2 regions of the Microbulbifer salipaludis genome follow, and region 2 is predicted to be linked to the other one. Evidence: predicted binding sites of a transcription regulator. Region 2 holds the regulator's gene; the other holds the start of a gene.
The links. The regulator sigma-54, encoded in region 2, starts transcription at its own class of promoters, with help from an activator protein. The targets are predictions, from matches to a motif close to TGGCACANNNNTTGCNNT.
Positions count from the first base shown of each region.

Region 1 (5,844 bases), 1.6 Mb from region 2:
TGACGCTCATGCAGGAACTTCAATACCTTGGCGCGATACTGGTTGTAGAGTGGGTCGTCCGCCAGTGCCAGTCGGTGCCGTGGGCGCTCGAGATCGACGCTAAGAATTTCTCCGATCGTAGCGGCGGGGCCATTGGTCATCATGACGATACGGTCTGAGAGCAACACCGCTTCGTCCACGTCGTGGGTAATCATGATGACGGTATTGTTCAGTTCGGCTTGAATCTCCATCAGGGAGTCCTGCATATGCGCCCGGGTCAGCGCATCCAGCGCGCCGAAGGGTTCATCCATCAGCAGGACTTTGGGCTGCATGGCGAGTGCGCGTGCGATGCCGACGCGCTGTTTCATACCACCGCTTATTTCCCCGGGGCGCTTGTGCATGGCGTGGCCCATATGCACCAGTTCCAGGTTGTGCTCGATCCACTGGCGTCTCTCCGCTTTGGATTTGCTGCGACCGAATACCTGCTTAACTGCCAGCTCGACATTTTCGTACGCGGTGAGCCACGGCAGCAGGGAATGATTTTGAAAAACCACGGCGCGCTCCGGGCCTGGTTCAGTCACTTCCTTGCCGCTCAGAATCACGCCGCCGCGGGTCGCCTGATAGAGTCCGGCCACCACGTTCAGCACGGTGGACTTACCGCAGCCGGAGTGGCCAATCAGGGAGACAAATTCTCCCTGGGCGATTTTCAGGTCGACATCCCGAAGAGCGGTAAAAGGGCCCTTGGGGGTGGGGAATTCCATGTCGATGTGACTGATGTCGAGAAGTACGCTCATCGGTTCATTCTCCGTTACATTATTCGTTTCGTATCTTTTCTGCGTGGCTTGCTGTGCGTGGCTCACTGACTGGCCGATTTGTCCCAGGAAACCAGTTTCTGCAGGGTCAACATGCCGCGATCCAGCAGGAATCCGATAAACCCGATCACCAGAACTGCCGTCATGATGCGCGCGAGAGAGTCGGAACTGCCATTCTGGAATTCGTCCCAGACAAATTTTCCGAGACCGGGATTTTGCGCGAGCATTTCTGCGGCGATCAGTACCATCCAGGCCACGCCCAGTGACAGGCGCATACCGGTAAAAATCATTGGTACGGATGCGGGCAATACAATTTTCTGAACATGGCGCAGTGCGGGCAGGCGCAGTACCTTACTGACATTCACCAGGTCATTGTCGATGCCGGCTACGCCCACCGCGGTGTTGATCACCATGGGCCAGATACAACACAAGGTGACGGTGATCAGCGAGTTCAGGAATGACTTGGCCACAACAGGGTCCGGCGAGGTATACAGCGCGGACACCACCATGGTGACCAGGGGCAGCCACGCCAGCGGCGATACCGGCTTGAAGATCTGGATAATCGGGTTGATGGCACTGTTCAGCGTTTTACTCAGGCCGATGGCAATACCCAGCGGGACGGCGATGGCAACGGCCAGCAAGAACCCGCTCATCACCGTCACCAGGCTGGTTATGATCTGGTCAAGAAAGGTTTCCTTGCCGGTATAGGCGCGAATCTTCGGCGTATAATTCGGATCCTTGGCGACGCGTTCTGCGTTGCGTTTTTCCTGGCGCTCGTAAAACGCCTGCTCTTTTTTTCGTGAGCGCTGGTGCTCATCGTACAGTGCATTGAATTGCTCCATCACCGCAGCGGGGCCTGGGAACTTGCCCAGGGAAGTATCAATATTCTGCGCAGTGACCGACCACAGCAGCAGGAAGGCGAGGATGCCGGCGAGTGGCAGGGCGACCAGCCGGATGACGCCGCTGACAATAATCCCGCTAAAAACCTGACGCAGCTGCGGCAGTTTGAAGCCAGTTAGTTTTTCGGCATTTACAGTGGTGGTGTTCATTGCTGTTACCTCTGCACACGAGTTGGGTATCTGGTGTGCGCTTTTTTCGTTTCTTTATTCTCAGGGCGAGCGCTGACCGTTCGCGGCGGTCAGCGCTTTGCTCTTGCCGGGTTAAAGCTTTTGTCCGGACTTCAAGCCAATGGCGAATTTTTCGATATATTCATTGGGTTTCTGGCCGTTGTAGACGATGCCGTCGATAAAGTGGGTCTGCGGGTTGCGGTAGCCATCTTCACTGGTGAAGTCTGGGAATTGCCCGGCGGTGGCCAGCTTCTCTTCGATCAGGGATTTGGCGGCGGCCTGGTAGATGTCGGGGCGGTAAACCTTGGCTGCCAGCTCCTTGTACCACTCGTCCGGTTTGTCTTCAGAGATCTGGCCCCAGCGACGCATCTGGGTGAGGTACCAGATGGCATCAGAGTAGTAGGGGTAGGTGGCGTGGTAGCGGAAGAACACATTGAAGTCGGGCACTTCGCGCTTGTCACCTTTTTCGTATTCAAAGGTGCCGGTCATGCTGTTGGCGATCACATCGTAATCCGCACCCACGTAGTTGGACTGTGACAGGATCTTTACGGCTTCCGGGCGATTCGCATTGTTGTTTTCATCCAGCCACATGGCGGCGCGAATCAGGGCGCGGGTAATCCGTACGGTGGTGTTGGGGTATTTTTCGGCAAATTCCTTGGTAATACCGAAGACCTTCTCTGGATTGTCTTTCCAGATCTCATAGTCGGTGACGACGGGCACACCAATGCCTTTGAATACGGCCTGCTGGTTCCAGGGTTCGCCGACACAGTAGCCGTAGATGGTGCCTGCCTCCAGAGTGGCTGGCATTTGTGGCGGCGGGGTTACTGAGAGCAGTGCATCGGCGTCAATCTGGCCAGAGGTGTCGCCTTTGTGTGGCGCGTAGTAACCGGGGTGAATACCACCGGCAGCCAGCCAGTAACGGAGTTCATAGTTATGGGTGGATACCGGGAATACCATGCCCATATTGAAGGGCTTGCCATCCGCCTTGTATTTTTCCACCACGGGTTTGAGCGCATCGGCCTTGATCGGGTGCACCGGGCGACCGTCGTCCATCTTGGGAATGTTCGGCTTCATTTCTTCCCAGATCGCGTTGGAGACGGTGATACCGTTGCCGTTAAGATCCATGGAAAAGGGCGTGATGATGTCCGCCTTGGTGCCGAAACCCATGGTGGCGGCAATCGGCTGGCCTGCCAGCATATGTGCACCGTCGAGACGGCCATCGATGACACCGTCCAGCAGCACTTTCCAGTTCGCCTGTGCCTCGATAGTGACGTACAGGCCTTCCTCCTCGAAAAACCCTTTTTCATAGGCGATGGCAATGGGCGCCATATCGGTGAGTTTGATAAAGCCGAAGGTCAGCTCTTCTTTTTCCGGGTAACCGAGTTCCTCGGCACTGGCGGGCACGACGACCGAGGAAAATCCTACGGCCAGTGCCAGCGAGGCGGCGAGTTTCGTGAAGGGCTTTGTCCATTGCATGGTGATCGTGCTCCTGGTCATTTCTAAGTTCTTTCGTTTTATTCACTCGAAAATCTGGCAAAAAAAAACGCTCACCGGTGCCTGCCCGGAAGGGCAGGATCGGTGAGCGTCTCTACTCAAGGGCATCGCGGTTGGATGCCAGTCTGCTTGTTACTCGGGCGACAAATGGCCCGGTTGGTCAACGGAAATCATGTGGTCTGTTGAGCCGTGGTGATTTCGGCGGGGCGGCTTATCAGTACGCTACCACCGCGCCTTATCGAACTACTCTGGTATTTGTTTAGCAGATTTTGTGCCAAGTCTTTGGGGTTACAGGCGTTGTCGCTTTGTGCCCTATGGCGTTTAACCGGCGACGCGGGCGCTTCTTTTACTGCCGGAGGGCGTAAGCCCTTGTCTTGCTTTGAAATCTTTTTGCCAAGCTGCAAGGGACTGATGTATTGCCGCTAGCAGGAACCCAATGGAGTTTCGGCGCTCACGGATGCCTCTTTGGTCGTCAAACCCTGAATTAATCCGGACCTAAATGGGTGCAAAGGCCGTGCGGTGGAATGAATTTGGTGCACTGCAGGCGCAGAGGGCCTTTGGGATAACACAAGACCTGACGCTCGAGCGGCTGGGCTTGGTATTGATTGGCGCTGGCAATCGCGATGATTGGCAGGCAAAAAAATGCCGGGCCTTGAGGCCCGGCACGAGGACAGGTTTTGCCGCTTCGTATCAGAAGCTGTAGTTCAGGGAGGCGCCGATTAGCCAGGCTTCGAGGTTGGTGGTGCCACCATCGAAGTAGGTGCCAAGTCCAACACCCGGCACCAGAGGCAGGGCCTGGAATTCCTGAATAGGCTCATCGTCACCCCACAGGTATGCGAGGCCACCGTCGATACTCAGCTGATTGTTCACCTTGTAAGTGCCGCCAAAGGTCACCCACTGGCGGTCGGCGTCTGGAATGGACAGGGTACGCCAGGTAACCGGGAGTCCGTCGGGAAGGAAACCTACCGCCTGTGACTCAGCAAGGGCGTCGTTGTTAAAGCCATCGCGTGCAGCGCCATTGTCGTAGGCATAGCCGAAGCGCCAGGTCACTTCATCGCAGGGGTAGTATTCGACACCCAGGCTATAGCGCCAGCCGGTCTTGAAGTTCTCTTCCTTGATCTTCAGCGGGTTGTAGTCCGGCACCGGGTTGCCGTTTACGCGCTGATTGGGGAAAAAGGCTTCGAGGCGTTCGAAGTCGTCCCAGTCGGTCCACATTGCACCGAACGCGACGCCCCACTCATCGTGGAAGCGGTGGTAGATACCCAGCTCGAACATATCGGGCAGGTCCAGGGTAAGGTTGGCGCGCTCGTTGTTGAACGGCAGGCCGGTGGTCGCGGAGCGCAGCAGGTCTGAATCTACATCTGCTTCAATTTCCGGGTCCAGCTCGGACTGGTAAGAAACGCCGATATGGGTACGGCCATCGACGCTGCGCCAGAGTGCTCCGATGCTCCAGCCCACATCCCAGTCGTCACCCTCTGCATCGAGCAGTTTCGCATTGGACGCCGGGCCACCCAGGATTTGCTCCGCGAGCGGATCGAGCACAAAGTTATTGGGTACTTTGCTTTTCAGCGTGGCATCCGCGTACAGGAAATTGACGGAAACGCCCACACTGAACTGGTTGTTCCAGTCGAAAGCCACCGACGGCGCGATGTTGACGGACAGCAGTTCGGTCTGGTCCGCAATATGGGTGACCGGCCAATCGGAATCGAAATCGGTTTCCAGGCCGTAGTCAGTGTTCATCGCCAGACCGAACGACCAGCAGTCGTCCAGCGGCATGGCAAAATAGGCATTGGGTACAAAGGCGCTACTGGCGTAGTCGTCGGCCCTGTCAAATACCGAGGCTTCCAGGTTCGGGCCGGCGGAGGTGAGAGAATAGTAGTCCGTTGTGCCGGCGGCATCGATTTCCGGATTGACGTAGGTAACGCCGACCGAAAACGCCATTTCGTTAAACAGCGCAGAGCCTGCTGGGTTGCGCGCAAGAATAGCTGCGTTGTCGCCGATGGCGTTTTCCGCGGCGAACGCACGACCTAGGCCCGAGGTGCTGGATTCTTGAAGCGCGAAGCCCGCTGCCAGGGCGCCGCTTGAGAAAGTGCCGCCGGTGACGGCGCAGATAGCCGTGGCCAGCGCGGCCTTACGCAAAGATTTGATAGTCATGAGGTCCCACTCAATTGCTGAAAATTATGCCAGCGGGAAAATGACCCTTTACTGGCGAAGAAGCTTTTCCAGAAAGTTTTTGCTTCAAGCAAACAAATTCCCAGTAGCTTGATTCTAGCAGTGCGATTTTTACGCACGTGGAGAATGCGGCGACTTTATAGTGGCCTGTAGCGGAAAAATCTACGGGTTGTCGTAAATTTTTTGGAAGATGTGAGAAATTTTTTCCAATTAATTTTCAGCGCGGACTTCTTTGCCATTAATGGATAATTTTGTCAGGGTGATTTGGTAGCTTTTGCCATTATCTTCTTGCTGCCAAAGTTTTACTAACGCGTAATTCC
Region 1 is NZ_JAEKJR010000002.1:2,148,215-2,154,058, reverse strand. Features, by position in the region: gene JF535_RS14750 (ABC transporter ATP-binding protein) at 1-773, opposite strand, end outside; gene JF535_RS14745 (ABC transporter permease) at 836-1,840, opposite strand; gene JF535_RS14740 (CmpA/NrtA family ABC transporter substrate-binding protein) at 1,952-3,334, opposite strand; gene JF535_RS14735 (OmpP1/FadL family transporter) at 4,043-5,506, opposite strand; gene JF535_RS14730 (DUF3108 domain-containing protein) at 5,735-5,844, opposite strand, start outside.
Region 1: a site for sigma-54 is predicted at 3,612-3,629, ahead of JF535_RS14740 (CmpA/NrtA family ABC transporter substrate-binding protein). Genes of this name have one in related genera too.

Region 2 (5,844 bases):
CAGCGTTCCAGGAACTGGGTGATGTCTCGCTGCATATCCCTGGTCTCCTGGTGAGACTGCAGGAATTCGGCCACTTCCGGGTCCATGCCGGTTTTGTTGCGCAGTTCCGGTATCCAGTAGGGGTTGGGCAGACAGCGCAGGTCAAACACCAGGTCCGCATCAACGGGCACACCGTGCTTGAAGCCAAAGGACTGGAACAGGATGGCCATGCCGGGTGAATCTTTGCCCACCACCCGGGATTTCATCTGGTCGCGCAGCTGATGCAGGGTGAGGCTACTGGTATCGATGACCAGGTCGGCCATGGATGCGAGCGGTGCCAGCAACTCCTTTTCACGATTCAGTGCTTCGAGCAGGTGGGTGTGGCTGTCACTCAGGGGGTGTTTGCGGCGGGTTTCACTGAAGCGCTGCACCAGTACCGGCGAGCGCGCATCCAGATAGATGACGTCGCAATCGATACCGCTGTCGCGCAGGTCGTTGATGACTTTGGGGGCCTGGCGCACGTCGTGCCACAGGTTGCGGGCGTCGATACCGAGCGCCAGCTGGGTGTTTTCCTGCGAGGGTTGCTCGGTTACCCGGCGGATCAGTTCGGGCAGCAGGCTGGCCGGGAGGTTGTCGATGCAATTGAAGCCAACATCTTCCAGCAGTTGCAGCGCGGAGCTCTTTCCGGAGCCCGAGCGGCCGCTGATTATGACCAGTCGCATAGAACACGCACTCCTTGCTGAATCCGGCACGGCATGTGGCCGGAATGGCTAACTTGAGCGGCTCCGGCAACGGGCTGTCACCGGTAGTCGCGGCCTATTATGCCGCGGCGGCGCTATTGATGGCCAGTGCGTAAAGTTCATCGCTGGTGGTGGCCGCACGCAGTTTTTCCCGCACACGGCTATCGCTGAACAGGGCTGCAATTTCGGCGAGGGTGTCCAGGTGCTCCTGGTCCGAGTCTTCGGGCACCAGCAGGGCAAACAGCAAATCCACCGGCTGGCGGTCGATGGCATCGAAGTCCACCGCCGGGGATGTGGTACACAGTACGCCGATCGGGCCAGCACAGCCGGGCAGGCGGCAGTGAGGGATAGCAACGCCTTCGCCGATGCCGGTAGAGCCAAGGCGCTCCCGGGCAACCAGCTGGTTGAAGATCGTGTCGGAATCCAGATCGGGATATTGCTCGGAAATCGCCTGGGCGATGTTGAGTAACAGCTTTTTTTTGCTGCTCCCCGCCAGATGGCAAAGGCTCAGGCGGGGAGAGAGTAATGCTTCCAATGTCATAACGTACTGATGATCTAGCGGTGCAGGCCAGCCGGTAACCTGGTTATGTTACGACTAGCGGTGACTGCGTAACTTCTCTTTGTGTTTCAGCAGTTGCCGGTCGAGTTTGTCAGTCAGCGAATCGATCGCTGCGTACATGTCCTCAGACTCCGAATCGGCAAAAATATCCTTGTTGCCGCTCACGTGAACCCGTGCTTCGGCTTTCTGGATCAGTTTGTCGACGGAAAGAATGACCTGTGTATTGGTAATCAGGTCATTGTGGCGGGAGAGCTTGTCCAGTTTGGTCTGGCAGTAATCGCGAATGGCCGGAGTAACGTCTACATGGTGGCCACTGATATTGATCTGCATGGATTTCTCCTCATCGGGTGCAACACAAATCTGGCTGGACCCCCGCACAGGGCGGCAACCCTACTAGGAAGTGCGCCAGAATGGAAGGATACACTCAATGTATAGCCATTGGTTGTACAGAAAGCGCACACACGAAGGCGAAGAGTGCTTCCATATGTGACTGCCCTCGCTAAACCAGTCGTTTTCTCTCGCTGGACGAGGGAATGCCCATGGATTCACGGTACTTGGCCACTGTACGTCGCGCGACCTTGATGCCCTGGGAGTCCAGCTCCTGAGTGATTTTGTTGTCCGACAGCGGCTTGCGCGGCTGTTCGGCATCAATAAGCTTGCGGATCAGGGCGCGGATGGCGGTGGACGAGGCATCCTCCCCGGAGTCGGTGCTCACATGGCTGGAGAAGAAGTATTTCAGCTCGAAGACACCGCGGGGCGTGAGCATGTACTTCTGCGTGGTCACCCGGGAAATGGTCGACTCGTGCATGCCGATGGTCTCGGCAATGTTCGCCAGTACCATGGGTTTCATGCCTTCTGGCCCCAGTTCAAAAAAGCCCTGCTGCTTTTCCACGATGCAGCTGGCCACCTTGAGCAGTGTCTCGTGGCGGCTTTGCAGGCTTTTCAGGAACCAGCGCGCTTCCTGGAGGTTGTCGCGCAGATAGTTGTTGTCACTGGAGTTATCGGCGCGCTTGATCAGTGAGGCATAGGCGTCATTGATGCGCAGCTTGGGCGTGGTCTCGGGGTTGAGCTCGACGACCCAGCGGTTGTGCTTGCGGCTGACGATCACATCGGGCACCACATACTGGGGCTCTTCACCGCCGAAGGCTTCGCCCGGGTAGGGGGTGAGAGTCTGGATCAGTCGCATGACCTCGCCGAGCTGTGACTCGTTGAGCCGCGTGCGGCGGGTCAGTTGGCGGAAGTCCCGCTTGCCCAGCAGGTCGAGGTGCTGGCTCACCACCAGCAGGGCCTCGGTCATCCATGGGGTCTGTTCCGGCAGCTGGCGCAGTTGCAGCAGCAGGCTCTCGCGCAGGTCGCGGGCACCACAGCCGGCGGGCTCCAGCTGTTGGATGGTCTTCAGTACGGTCAGTACTTCGTCGGCTTCCACCTCGAAGGTGGCGGCCACCTCGTTTAGGTCCGCGTCGAGGAAGCCGTTGGGGGCGATGGCGTCGATCAGGGTTTCGCCGATGAGCTTGTCGATATCCGTCAGCGGGGTCAGGTTCAGTTGCCACAGCAGGTGGTCCTGCAGGCTTTCGGAGGCCGCGTTGCGCTGTTCCAGCGCGTATTCATCGCCATCGCCGCCGGTATAGCTGCCGCCGGTGTAGATATCGTCCCAGCGGGTGTCGACTGGCAGGTCGTCCGGGATTTCGCTGTTCCAGTCACCATCGGCCGTAGACTCGCCCTGCGTCTCGCGGGCAGCTTCCTGCGCGCGGGTCTCCGGCTCTTTGGTTTCGGATTGCGCAGGGGTGTTCTGGTCCTGATGGGGCTCGCCGGTGTGTTCTTCGAAGTCGGATTCCAGCAGGGGGTTGCTGTCGAGGGCCGACTGGATTTCTTGTTGCAGATCCAGCGTCGACAATTGCAGCAGACGGATCGCCTGCTGCAACTGCGGTGTCATCGTCAGCTGTGTGCCGAGTTTTAACTGGAGTGACTGCTTCATATGGGGGTTTGCCGGCAGAAAATTCTGGCATTGGCCCGCCGCAGCAGATTTGATGCTTGATGCGGCGGCGTAAAGCTCATTTCCTGCAGACTACCTTGCGGCAAATCGGAACACAAGAGGCAGCTTAAGCAATAAGCATGCCGAAAAATTTTGTGGATCCGGTCACAAGGTTTCTGTGTGTAATGGCGGCCTACAGAATGGGGTATCGTGAAGATGAACCCCTAAAAAACCGCTCAAATGGTGAATTCGTGTCCCAGATAGACATCTTTCACCTGTTTGTTTTCTGCTACGTCTCTGGGGTCGCCGGAGGCGATGATGTGCCCCTCGCTGACGATAAATGCGGTCTCGCAGATATCCAGGGTTTCGCGCACATTGTGGTCGGTAATCAGTACGCCGATACCGCGGTCCCGCAGATGGCGGATAATTTGCTTGATATCGTTGACCGAAATGGGGTCGACACCGGCAAAGGGCTCATCCAGCAGGACAAAGGCGGGGTTGGTCGCCAGGGCCCGCGCAATTTCAACGCGACGGCGCTCGCCGCCGGACAGCGCCATCCCCAGACTGTCGCGGATGTGGGTGATGTGGAATTCCTCCAGCAGGGCCTCAAGTTGCGCCATACGCTGGCTACGGTTGAGGTCCTTGCGGGTTTCGAGAATGGCGAGAATGTTGTCCGCCACGGTCAGGCGGCGGAATACCGATGCTTCCTGAGGCAGGTAGCCAATGCCCTTGCGGGCGCGGCCGTGCATGGAAAGACCGGTGATATCTTCGTCGTCGATCATGACCTGGCCGGCATCCGCCTGGACCAGGCCGGCGATCATGTAGAAACACGTGGTTTTGCCGGCACCATTAGGGCCCAGCAGGCCCACCACCTGTCCGCTGGATACGCTCACGGACACATCCTGAACGACTTTGCGTTTTTTGTACTGCTTGGCGAGATGTAACGCTTTGAGCGTCGGCATGGCGAATTCCGCTATCTAGTGCAGTGGCAATGGCCACATCTGTCTGGTGAGTTCTGCAGGCGCTGGCCCCATGGGGCGGATGGCCTACTGGCCGTCTTCGACCGGTTTGGGGGCGGGCTGCGCTTCGGGCTTCCAGATCATTTCCACGCGCTTCTTCTCCGATTGGCCCTGGGCCTGCATCTGCTCGCTATTGAGGTCGTAATCGATGCGCTCGGCGGAGAGGGTGTTGCCGTCCCGGTCGACGAAGGCTTCACCGGTCAGCTGCAGGGCATCGGTGCTCACCAGAAATTCAATCCGCCGGGCGCGCGCCTTGACCGGGCTGGTGCTTTCTTCCACCTGCTGCTGGAAGTGAGCGGGGGTGCCGATGGCGACCACCTTGCGGATTTCGCCGCTGGCATTGCCGTGTACCTCAACCCGGTCTGCGCGGATCTGCAGGGAGCCCTGGGTAATGACCACATTGCCGCTATAGACCGAGAGGTTTTTGCTGCGGTTGGCCTCCAGGTTGTCGGCGGATACTTTCACCGGCTGCTGGCGATCATTGGGTAGAGCCTGCGCCTGCAGGCTGGCCAGCGCGACCACCGCCGCCAACGTGGTTGCGAGCAGTGTGCGGGCGGCATTAGCGGACTTCATAGCGGCTTTCCACATCGGACAGAATTTCCACCTTGTCTTGTTTTAGATCGGCGCGCAGGCCCTTGCCGGTTGTGAGGTTGGGGCCGTCGGTAATGGTAACAACTTTGTCAGTCTCGGCGAATTCTTCGCGAGGCCTGATTTCGATTTTCGGTGTCCGCAGGGTAATACCTGGCCCCGGCAGCTCCTTGATGGAGACATCCCCCTTCAGTACGACCCTTTGCCCATTGTTGTAGGCGACACCAGAGCGCGATTCCGTGCGCCAGCGGGAGTCTTCGCCCTGGTAGAACATCATGCGTGGCTCGGTGAGGTCGGCCCGATCCCGCCGCGCAAACTGGAAGAAGGTGACGCGCTCGGCGTCGACTTCATAGGCGAGATTGCCGTTCACATCGTAGTGACGCGTGCGGGCACCCCGGATGATGAGATCCGCGGCCCTGTTGTGTTCCTGCTGGGTGGGGCGCTTGCCCATTAGCTGATCTGGCGGGCTCTCGGTAAACCAGAGTCCCAGGGTAATCAGCATCACCACAATCACCAGTGGTAGCCAGGTGCGCATGTATCGAGTGTTTCCTGTTAGCCTGCCGGCCCGCGCAACGCGGTCTGACAGTTAGTCTGTGTGGGTGCGGTCAGGTTCCGGCCTGGCGATTATTTTTCTACGTGTGTCAGGTAAGGTGCGAGTGCGGCGTCAAAGGTGCCCTGTGCCTGCATGATGCGGTCGCAGACCTCTCGTACCGCGCCAAGTCCCCCTTTGCGCTCGGTGGTGAACAGCGCGCGCTCCTTTACTGGCGGTGCTGCGTCGGGCACGGCAATGGGGCAGCCGACGCGGGTCATCAGCTGCAGGTCCGGGTAGTCATCGCCCACGTAGGCAATGTTTTCCAGCGTGTGGGGTTCGTTGGCGAACAGCTCCTGAAAGGCGCTGTATTTGTCTTCACGCCCCTGAATCAGCCGGGTGATTCCCAGATCATGCGCACGTTTTTCCACCAGGGAGCTACGTCGACCGGTAATGAT
Region 2 is NZ_JAEKJR010000002.1:506,062-511,905, forward strand. Features, by position in the region: gene rapZ (RNase adapter RapZ) at 1-701, opposite strand, end outside; gene ptsN (PTS IIA-like nitrogen regulatory protein PtsN) at 799-1,260, opposite strand; gene hpf (ribosome hibernation-promoting factor, HPF/YfiA family) at 1,315-1,608, opposite strand; gene JF535_RS07790 (RNA polymerase factor sigma-54) at 1,778-3,253, opposite strand; gene lptB (LPS export ABC transporter ATP-binding protein) at 3,487-4,212, opposite strand; gene lptA (lipopolysaccharide transport periplasmic protein LptA) at 4,297-4,842, opposite strand; gene lptC (LPS export ABC transporter periplasmic protein LptC) at 4,829-5,392, opposite strand; gene JF535_RS07810 (HAD-IIIA family hydrolase) at 5,482-5,844, opposite strand, start outside.